DNA from 3 places in the Delftia sp. CH05 genome. Region 1 is predicted to be linked to each of the others. Evidence: predicted binding sites of a transcription regulator. Region 1 holds the regulator's gene; each other region holds the start of a gene.
The links. Region 1 encodes FNR, which switches genes on or off when oxygen is low (the NO sensors DNR and NnrR bind a similar motif). Its sites were predicted from a motif close to TTGATNNNNATCAA; they were not measured.

Region 1 (3,271 bases):
ATGCCGACGTAGACATAGCCGCCGTCCATGAAGGCCGCGATGGAGCGCGAGAGCATGGCCAGCTTGTCGGCGCCCTGGGGCAGGTCCTCGGCCGCGATGCGCCGCTGCGGCTTGAAGCGCTCGGGCAGGTGGGCATAGGCATAGAGCGCGATGCGGTCGGGCCGCAGCGCATTGACCTGGGCCAGCGTGCGCTCGAAGGACTCGGGCGTCTGCTTGGGCAGGCCGTAGATCAGGTCCACGTTGATGGAGGCAAAGCCCAGCTGCCGTGCCGCTGCCACCAGCGCGAACACCTGCTCGGCCGGCTGCACGCGGTGCACGGCGATCTGCACCTGTTCGTCGAAGTCCTGCACGCCGAAGCTCAGGCGGTTGAAGCCCAGTTCCTTGAGCACGGCCAGGCGTTCGACGCTGACGGTGCGCGGATCGACCTCGATGGAGTATTCGCCGCCCGGCTCCAGCTTGAAATGCTCGCGCAGCAGGGCCATCAGCGTGCGCAGTTCATCGTCCGAGAAGAAGGTGGGCGTGCCGCCGCCCAGGTGCAGCTGGCTGACGGCCTGGCCCTTGCCGCAATGGGCCGTGTGCAAGGCCATCTCGCGCGCCAGGTAGTCCAGGTAGACGGCCGCGCGATCGTGGTGGCGCGTCACGATCTTGTTGCAGGCGCAGTAGTAGCACAGCGACTCGCAGAACGGCACATGCACATACAGCGACAAAGGCATGGCCCGCGCTGCGGTACTCGATTTGCGGTGCTCAAGTGCCAGGATATAGTCTTCAGCACCGAAAGCCTCCACGAAACGATCGGCCGTGGGGAACGAGGTGTATCGGGGCCCCGGTACGTCGAAGCGACGCAGCAGCTCTGGGGTGACAGCGGTCATGGGTTTTTTCCTCTAATGTCGTCCACTGTGCCGCAGCCCATTGGCCGCGTCCTTGACTCATATCAAGAGTTGTTCGCGGCAGTGCTGCGACAATTTGATCCAACTCATCGCCATCCACGAGGTCACCGCCGGCGCACTGCTGCGCCGCTGATGTTTACTCCATGAACCTTCAGACCATCAAAGCATCCTGTTCCAATTGCAACCTGCGCGAGCTGTGCATGCCCATGGGCCTGGATGCCGAGCAGATGCAGCGCATCGACGACATCGTGGCCACGCGCCGCAAGGTCAAGCGCGGCGGCCTGCTGTTTCGCAACGGTGAGTCCTTCACCTCGCTGTACGCCATCCGCACGGGCTTCTTCAAGACCTGCGTGGCCACCGAGGACGGGCGCGACCAGGTCACGGGCTTTCAGATGGCCGGCGAGATCATCGGCCTGGATGGCATCGTCAACGACCACCACACCTGCGATGCGGTCGCGCTGGAAGACGCCGAGGTCTGCGTCATGCCCTTCGACAAGCTGGAGGACCTGTCGCGCGAGGTCACGGCCCTGCAAAACCATGTGCACAAGGTCATGAGCCGCGAGATCGTGCGCGAGCATGGCGTGATGCTGCTGCTGGGCAGCATGCGTGCCGAGGAGCGCCTGGCCGCCTTCGTGCTCAACCTGGTGCAGCGCCTGCACGCCCGGGGCTTTTCCAAGTCGGAACTGGTGCTGCGCATGACGCGCGAGGAAATCGGCAGCTACCTTGGCCTGAAGCTGGAGACGGTGAGCCGCACCTTCTCGAAGTTTGCCGAAGAAAACATCATCGAGGTGCGCCAGCGCCATCTGCGCATCCTGGACACGGACGCGCTCAAGCGCATCGTCAACAGCCAGCAGTGCCAGTGAGGCCGCAAGGCCCCGCCCCCCGGCAATGAACAAGGCCCGCTGTCGCGGGCCTTGTTCATTGCCATTGCAGTGCACGCAGGTTCAATCGCGCCCCAGGCCCTGCATGGCCAGATTTGGGTCCGGCTCGGAGACCACGCCGTCGTTGAGATCGTGCGTGGAGCGTCCCAGCATGGTGGTCATGAGGCTGGACAGCATGGTCACGCCCCAGAAGGCGAAGAAGGCCAGCGTGTAGATTCCCTGCCGCGACCAGCCCAGGTCGCCGAGCCAGTGCAGCTCCAGCGGGTCCACGAAGGCGAATACCAGCATCTCCATCACGGCGGCGGCCAGAAAGGCCGGCCAGGCAATCCACATCCAGCGTTGGGCCAACATCAGCGATCTCCTTGAGCTGTCGAGGGGTGGCTTTCATTGTGCGCGCCGCCCGCGCACCGTGCCAAGCCCTGCGCACCCTGCACTGCCTGTAGGAAACCCTTGGCCCTCGCGCATGCTGGAGATGCCATCCACCATGCAAAAAGGCCGCGACTGCGGCCTTGTGCACGGCATTTTCCTGCCTTCAGCGGTCCGTGGGATGGTCCTGCGCGGGCGTGGCCGCGTGGTTGCGGCCGGTGACCGCGGGCGCCAGGCTCTTGGGCACTTCGCGCACGCCATCGGCACGCTCGTTGATGGTGATGCCATTGCGGTAATAGTCAGGATCGATCACGGGATCGGCGCCATTGATCGCAATGACGGCCGTGACCACGCCAGCCACCACGACGGCGGCCGGGCCGGCCACCACGAGCCAGACATGGGCGAACTTCCACCAGGGCTTGCCGGCGTCCGGATGCGAAGGGGCCGTGGCGGGCGCGGAGACTGCGGGACTGGAAGACATGGATAACCTCTTTCTTTCAAACAGCCGGCGCAGCCTGGGCGGTGCCGGCCAGACATATCACCGGGGCACCAGGAAGACGGCCTTTTCGGACGCGCGTCCCGCGCCTGAATGCACGGCATCGATATCGAAGAATACGGTGTGCGAGCCCGGCTCGGCGGAACCGTAGGGAATCTGCAGCCGCGCCGCAATGCCGCGCGTCTCGGCCGGGCCGACCTCGACCTCCTGCTCGGACGCCAGCTCCAGCCCGTCGAGGCCATGGGCGCTGATGCGGTAGCGCTGGGCCTGCTCGGTGGCATTCATGATCTGCAGGCGGTAGACATTTTCCAGCTTGCCGCCCGCGACGATGCGCGACAGCGACGCCCGGTCGCGTATCACGTCGACCTTGACCGACTGGCGCAGCGCCAGGCTCACGATCATGGCCATGCTCAGGCCGATCAGCACGGCCGAGTAGACCAGCACGCGCGGACGGAAGATGCGGCGCAGCACCTGGGCCCGCCGCCACAGGCCGGCCATGGCGTTCTGCGTGGTCAGCCGGATGAGGCCGCGCGGATACTCCATCTTGTCCATGATGGAATTGCAGGCGTCTATGCACAGACCGCAGCCTATGCATTCGTACTGCAGGCCGTTGCGGATGTCGATGCCCACGGGGCAGACCT
Region 2 (3,271 bases), on a different contig from region 1:
CAGTTGCGCCACATTCTGGTGGGCATCCTCAAGCCCAGCAGCGAGGGCAAGGCCGCCGCCATGCTGACCGCGCGCCAGCCAGAGCAGGCCCTGGCCGAGCACGCACGCGCCTATGCCAAGGCCGGCCGCGCCAGCGCAGAAGGCGCGGGCGCCACGCCGCTGGCCCCGGTGCCGCAGGCCACGCGGCAGGTGCTGGCCAGCCATGCCTCGCTGATGTCCACCTGGGGCCTGCGTGCCACGCCGGCCCTGGTCTGGAAGGATGACAAGGGAGTGGTGCAGGTGCGCACCGGCCTGCCGCCAGGCCTGCTGGAAGAGGTCATGGGGCCGCGTGGCAGGAAATGACGAGGACGACCATGAGCACAAGCCGTTGTCCCGCCGCTTCCACCGCTTCCACCGCCTCCACCGCCTCCAGCGACTGGAGCGACCTGTTCCCTACCCGGCCGGATGCGCCGCCGCTGCGCATCGTGCTGCATGCGCCCACGCCCGGCGCCCTGGCCCGTGCACGCAGCAATCTGGCCAACCTGCGCCAGGACCGGCCCGATGCCGAAGTCCGCATCGTCATCAACGGCCCGGCCGTCGAGACGCTGCTGGATGCCGCGCCGGGCACGCCGCAGCATCTGGATGCAGAGGCCCTGGCCCATGCGCTGGTCTGCCCGAACACGCTCAGGAAGCTGGGCCGCGAGGCGCCTGCCGGCATGCGCGTGCTGCCGCAGGGCGGCATCGAGTCACTGGCCCTGCTGCAGCAGTCGGCCTGGTGCTACGTGCGCTGCTGAGCGGCCTGCGCCAGCGAGGCCAGGCAGCGCGCCTGCCATTGGTATTCAGGCTCGAAGGACTCGCGGTCCGTGACGGCGCCGTGGCCGCCCTCGCCATAGACCATGGCGTAGGCCGCGTAGTCGGCCGCCTGCAGCGCCCGGCCCGCCAGCCCATGGGCCGTGGCATAGGTGGCGGACACGGCGGCATGGCCGCAGCCGTCGAGGGAGCGTGATCCCTGGTGGTGGTTGGCCAGGCTGGCGGCCTCGCGGGCCAGGCGGTCCAGCTCCTGCCTGTCGATCTGGCCGTCCAGGTAGCGGCGAAGGCCTTGTGCGCAGCGGATGACGTCCGGGTCTTCCAGCAGGTGCGCGATGCGGTCCACGCAGGCCTGTGTGAATTGCAGCCTCAGGTGCTCGCCGGCTTCGGCGGCAAGGTCCAGTTCCGAAGCAAGGCTGTTCAGGGCGTGGTTCATGGAGAACTCCTTGGCAGTGGCGACACAAGCAGCGTAGACCGGGGCCGCGCGCGGAAACAAGAGGGTGATTTCCGATACGCGCCCCGCATTCCCGAGGAATGCAGTCACCCTGTTAACCCCGTCTTAATCCCTGCGCCACACGCTATGGAGTGCCTTGGGCGCCTGTCCATGGCAGGCAGTTGGTGGCGCTTTGCAAGCCCATTGCTTGACTCACATCAAGCCGCCAAGGCCCTGAATTTCATATATTAGATTCAATATAAAAAGCATATTTTTAATGCTTTATTGAGTTTGAGCGACCACGATCCGTGGCCGCAGGACGATGAAAGACAGGCCATGCCAAAAACATCCCGCGCCGGCAGCGGCTGCAACGACTGCAGCTGCAAGCCCTCCACCCAGGACATCCTCGCCCCTACCCTCTCCCATGCGCAGCCCGCCGCAGGCAAGCGCGGCTTCCTGCAGGACCTGCTGGCCGCCGCCATGGCGGCCGTGGCCCTGCCCGTGGCGGCGGCCGCGCCCAGCACCACGGGTTTCCAGCCGCCGCGCCGCCCCGGCGAGGCCGGCAAGCGCTACGGCATGCTGGTGGACCTGCGCCGCTGCATAGGCTGCCAGGCCTGCACGGTGAGCTGCTCCATGGAGAACCTGCCGCCGCTGGGCCAGTTCCGCACCACGGTGCTGCAGTACGAGGTGCAGCACGCGGGCAACGAGGACCTGCCGCCGGCCATGCTCAACCTGCCGCGCCTGTGCAACCACTGCGACAACCCGCCCTGCGTGCCGGTCTGCCCGGTGCAGGCCACCTTCCAGCGCAGCGACGGCATCGTGCTGGTGGACAACGAGCGCTGCGTGGGCTGCGGCTACTGCGTGCAGGCCTGCCCCTATGACGCGCGCTTCATCAACCACGAGACGCAGACCGCCGACAAGTGCACCTTCTGCGAGCACCGCCTGGAAGCCGGCCTGCTGCCGGCCTGCGTGGAAAGCTGCGTGGGCGGCGCCCGCGTGATCGGCGACCTCAACGACGAGGGCAGCGAGATCCGCCAGCGCATGCGCGAGCACGCCAAGGACCTCAAGGTGCTCAAGCCCGCCATGGGCACGGACCCGCATGTGTACTACCTGGGATTGCCCGACGCCTTCGTCGACGGCGTGGACGGGCAGGCCAGCGTGCGGCTGGTCACTTCCCACTGAACGCAAGGAGCACCCCATGCACATCGTCGAACTCCTGACCCCCGCCTACGAATCGGCCTGGCTGCCCTGGGCCGTGCAGTACTTCTTCCTGGCCGGCATTGCCACGGGCGCCGCCCTGCTGGCCGCCGCCTGCGCCTGGGCGCCGCGCGCCAGCGCCATGGCGCGCCTGCTGCCGGCCGCCGTGCTGGTGCTGGCCGTCAGCGCCATCGCGGCGCCCGTGTCGCTGCTGGCCGACCTGCACCAGCCTGCGCGCTTCTGGCATTTCTATGCGCACTTCACGCCGTGGTCGTGGATGTCGGTGGGCGCCCTGCTGCTGCCGGCCTTCGTGGGACTGGCGCTGGCCTTCGTGCTGGCCTGGTGGCTGGGCCGGCCGCAGTGGCTGCGCTGGCTGGCGCCGCTGCTGGCCGTGTCGGCGCTGACCATCACCGCCTATACCGGCGCCGAGCTGATGGCCGTGCGCTCGCGCCCGCTGTGGAACACGCTGTGGGTGCCGCTGAACCTGGCACTCACGGGCTGGCTGGCCACGGTGGGCTGCATGCTGGTGACGGCGCGCTTTCTGCCCGCCCGCCACCGCCCCGATGCCGGCGCCCTGCAGGCGCTGCGCATGCTGGGCCTGGCGCTGGCGCTGTGCCTGCTGGCCATGGTGGTGGTCTGGGCCGTTGCCGGCTGGCTGGGCCAGGGCCGCTCCTTCCAGGCGGCGCTGCAGCTGTGGCAGCAGTTTCCGGTCTGGCGCCTGAGCATGCTGGGCTCGGCCGTGGCCGGTGCCGCCCTGCTGTGGGCCCTGGTGCGGGGTGGGCAGCGCATGGCCTGCCCGCGCTACACGCTGGCCCTGGGGCTGGGCCTGGCCGCCGCGGCCTGGGCCTTCCGCTG
Region 3 (3,271 bases), on a different contig from region 1:
CGCCCATGCTGGCCCTGCTGATCTCCACCGGCACGGGCCTGGTCTGCACGCCGGCGCTGATCGCGGGCTGGGGCGGCCTGCCGCGCCTGGGCGTGGCCAGCGCGGGCGTGTCCATGATCCTGGGCTTCACCCTGGCGCTGGCCTGGCTGGGCTGGCGGCTGCGCCGCATAGCCAGCCCGCTGGCGCCCAATGCCGCGCTGTGGAAGGCCATGCGCATTGACCGGACCCTGCTCAAGAGCATCCTGCGCGTGGGCATTCCCACGGGCGTGCAGATGATCGCCTCGTCCATGGCCGGGCTGGTCGTCGTGTCGCTGGTCAACGGCTTCGGCTCCAGCGCCACGGCAGCCTACGGTGCGGTCAACCAGATCAACTCGTTTGCGCAGTTCCCGGTCATTTCGGTGGCCATCACGGCCTCCATCCTCGGAGCCCAGGCCATCGGCGCTGGCCGCAGCGAGCGCCTGGGAGCCATCACGGCCACGGCCATCCGCATGAACCTGGCATTGGGCGCCGCCCTGGCCCTGATCGGCAGCCTGTTCGCACGGCCGCTGCTGGGCATGTTCATCACCGACGAGCAGGTGCTGGTGCTGGCCATCGAGCTGCTGTACATCGTGCTGTGGAGCGGCCTGCTGCTGGGCTGCTTCATCGCCCTGTCGTCCATCATGCGCGCCAGCGGCGATGTGGTCATTCCCACGGCCATCACCATCACGGTGCTCGCCGTGCTGGAGCTGCCCATGGCATGGTGGCTGAGCCGCAGCTTCGGGCTGATGGGAATCTGGATGGCCTTTCCGCTGTCCTACACCCTGACGCTGTGCCTGCAGACCGCCTACTACAAGCTGGTGTGGAAGAAGCGCCCGATCCGCCGCATGGTGTAAGGCGTGCACCATGCAAAACAGGCTTCCCGAGGGAAGCCTGTTTTTTTGAGGGTGGGCAAAGCGTCAGGCGTTCAGGTCCAGCACCACGCGCCCTTCGATCTTGCCTTCATGCATGCGCGCGAAGATGTCGTTGATGTTCTCCAGCCGGTCGGTGGACACGGTGGCCTTGACCTTGCCCATGGCCGCGAAATCCAGCGACTCCTGCAGGTCCAGCCGCGTGCCCACGATCGAGCCGCGCACCGTCACGCCGCTGAGCACCATGTTGAAGATGGGCAGCGGGAAGCTGCCGGGCGGCAGGCCGTTGAGCGATACCGTGCCGCCGCGCCGCACCATGCCCAGCGCCTGCTCGAAGGCCTTGGGCGAGACCGCCGTCACCAGTGCGCCGTGCGCGCCGCCAATCTCCTTTTTCAGATAGGCCGCAGGGTCCGTGGTCATGGCATTGACCGTGACCTGGGCGCCCAGGCGCCGGGCCAGCGCCAGCTTGTCGTCATCCACGTCCACCGCCGCCACGTTCAGGCCCATGGCCTTGGCATATTGCACGGCCATGTGGCCCAGGCCGCCGATGCCCGAGATCACCACCCAGTTGCCGGGCCTGGTGTCGGTGACCTTCAGGCCCTTGTAGACCGTGACGCCCGCGCACAGCACGGGCGCGATCTCGATCAGGTCCACGCTGCCGGGCAGCAGGCCCACGAAATTGGCATCGGCCAGCGCGTACTGCGCAAAGCCGCCGTTGACGGAGTAGCCGGTGTTCTTTTGCTGCTCGCACAGTGTCTCCCAGCCGCCCAGGCAATGCTCGCAATGGCCGCAGGCCGTGTACAGCCACGGAATGCCCACGCGGTCGCCCTCCTTCACGTGGGTGACGCCCGCGCCCACGGCGGCCACGTAGCCCACGCCTTCGTGGCCGGGAATGAAAGGCGGATTGGGCTTGACGGGCCAGTCGCCCTGCGCCGCATGCAGGTCGGTATGGCAGACGCCGCAGGCCTCGATCTTCACCAGCACATGGCCGGGATCGGGCCTGGGCACCGGGACTTCCTCGATGGTGAGCGGCTTGCCAAACTCCCGCACCACGGCGGCCTTCATGGTCCTGTTCATTCGCGCCATCCTTTCTTTGCGTCAAAGTAGGTACAGCATTTCAGCGAAGAGGTCCGGCCGCCTTGATCGATATCAGGCACTGGTCCGGAAAAGACAAAAAAACGGGCAAGGAGAACCTTGCCCGTTTTCGGGAGATGGCAGAACGGCAGGCTTACACAGGCTGGCCCACCAGGTCGTGGCCTTGCGTGCCCACGATGCGCGCCTTGACGAAGTCGCCCACCTTGTAGGTCTTGCTGGCCTTCTCGGGCGGCAGCAGGTGCACCAGGCCGTCGATCTCGGGGGCATCGGCATAGCTGCGGCCCACGCCACCCTTCTTGCCCAGGCCCACGGACTTGTCCACCAGCACCTGCATCGTCTGGCCCACGCGCTTTTGCAGGCGCGCAGTGGAAACCTCCTCGGCCACGGCCATGAAGCGCGCGCGGCGCTCCTCGCGCACTTCGTGGGGCAGCATGCCGGGGATCTCGTTGGCGGCAGCGCCTTCGACCGGGCTGTAGGCAAAGCAGCCCGCACGGTCGATCTGCGCCTCGCGCAGGAACTGCAGCAGGTGCTCGAACTCCTGCTCCGTCTCGCCGGGGAAGCCGGCGATGAAGGTGGAGCGGATCACCAGGTCGGGACAGATCTCGCGCCAGCGCTGCAGGCGCTCCAGGTTCCTCTCGCCGTTGGCGGGGCGCTTCATGCGCTTCAAGACATCGGGATGGCTGTGCTGGAAAGGCACGTCCAGATAGGGAAGCACGCGGCCCGTGGCCATGAACGGAATGATCTCGTCCACGCTGGGGTACGGGTAGACATAGTGCAGGCGCACCCAGGCGCCATAGGGCTCGGCGATCTCGGCCAGCGTCTGCACCAGTTCGAGCATGCGTGTCTTCACCGGCTTGCCGTCCCAGAAGCCCGTGCGGTACTTCACGTCCACGCCATAGGCCGAGGTGTCCTGGCTGATCACCAGCAGTTCCTTGACGCCGCCCTCGAACAGTGCACGCGCCTCCTTGAGCACATCGCCCACCGGACGCGAAACCAGATCGCCGCGCATGGAAGGGATGATGCAGAAGGTGCAGCGGTGGTTGCAGCCCTCGGAAATCTTCAGATAGGCGTAGTGCCTGGGCGTGAGCTTGATACCCGCCTCGCCAAAGGCGCCCGGCACCAGGTCGATGAAGGGATCGTGCGGCTTGGGCAGATGGGTGTGGACGGCATTCATCACCTCCTGCGTGGCGTGCGGACCGGTCACGGCCAGCACGCTGGGGTGCACTTCCTGGATCAGGTTGCCGCCGTCCTTGCCCGCCTTGGCGCCCAGGCAGCCGGTGACGATGACC

Region 2: the regulator FNR is predicted to act here: its motif matches at 1,428-1,441, upstream of dsrO (sulfate reduction electron transfer complex DsrMKJOP subunit DsrO).
Region 3: the regulator FNR is predicted to act here: its motif matches at 2,027-2,040, upstream of adhP (alcohol dehydrogenase AdhP).

Annotation. Positions count from the first base shown of each region.
Region 1 is NZ_WUMG01000045.1:13,536-16,806, forward strand. It holds gene hemN (oxygen-independent coproporphyrinogen III oxidase) at 1-869, opposite strand, end outside; gene fnr (fumarate/nitrate reduction transcriptional regulator Fnr) at 1,031-1,750, shown strand; gene GRX31_RS24795 (hypothetical protein) at 1,832-2,119, opposite strand; gene GRX31_RS24800 (FixH family protein) at 2,301-2,615, opposite strand; gene ccoG (cytochrome c oxidase accessory protein CcoG) at 2,673-3,271, opposite strand, start outside.
Region 2 is NZ_WUMG01000008.1:38,278-41,548, forward strand. It holds gene dsbG (thiol:disulfide interchange protein DsbG) at 1-342, shown strand, start outside; gene GRX31_RS09165 (DsrE family protein) at 354-773, shown strand; gene GRX31_RS09170 (hypothetical protein) at 758-1,222, opposite strand; gene dsrO (sulfate reduction electron transfer complex DsrMKJOP subunit DsrO) at 1,556-2,401, shown strand; gene nrfD (NrfD/PsrC family molybdoenzyme membrane anchor subunit) at 2,418-3,271, shown strand, end outside.
Region 3 is NZ_WUMG01000010.1:150,370-153,640, reverse strand. It holds gene GRX31_RS11200 (MATE family efflux transporter) at 1-872, shown strand, start outside; gene adhP (alcohol dehydrogenase AdhP) at 936-1,964, opposite strand; gene rimO (30S ribosomal protein S12 methylthiotransferase RimO) at 2,116-3,271, opposite strand, start outside.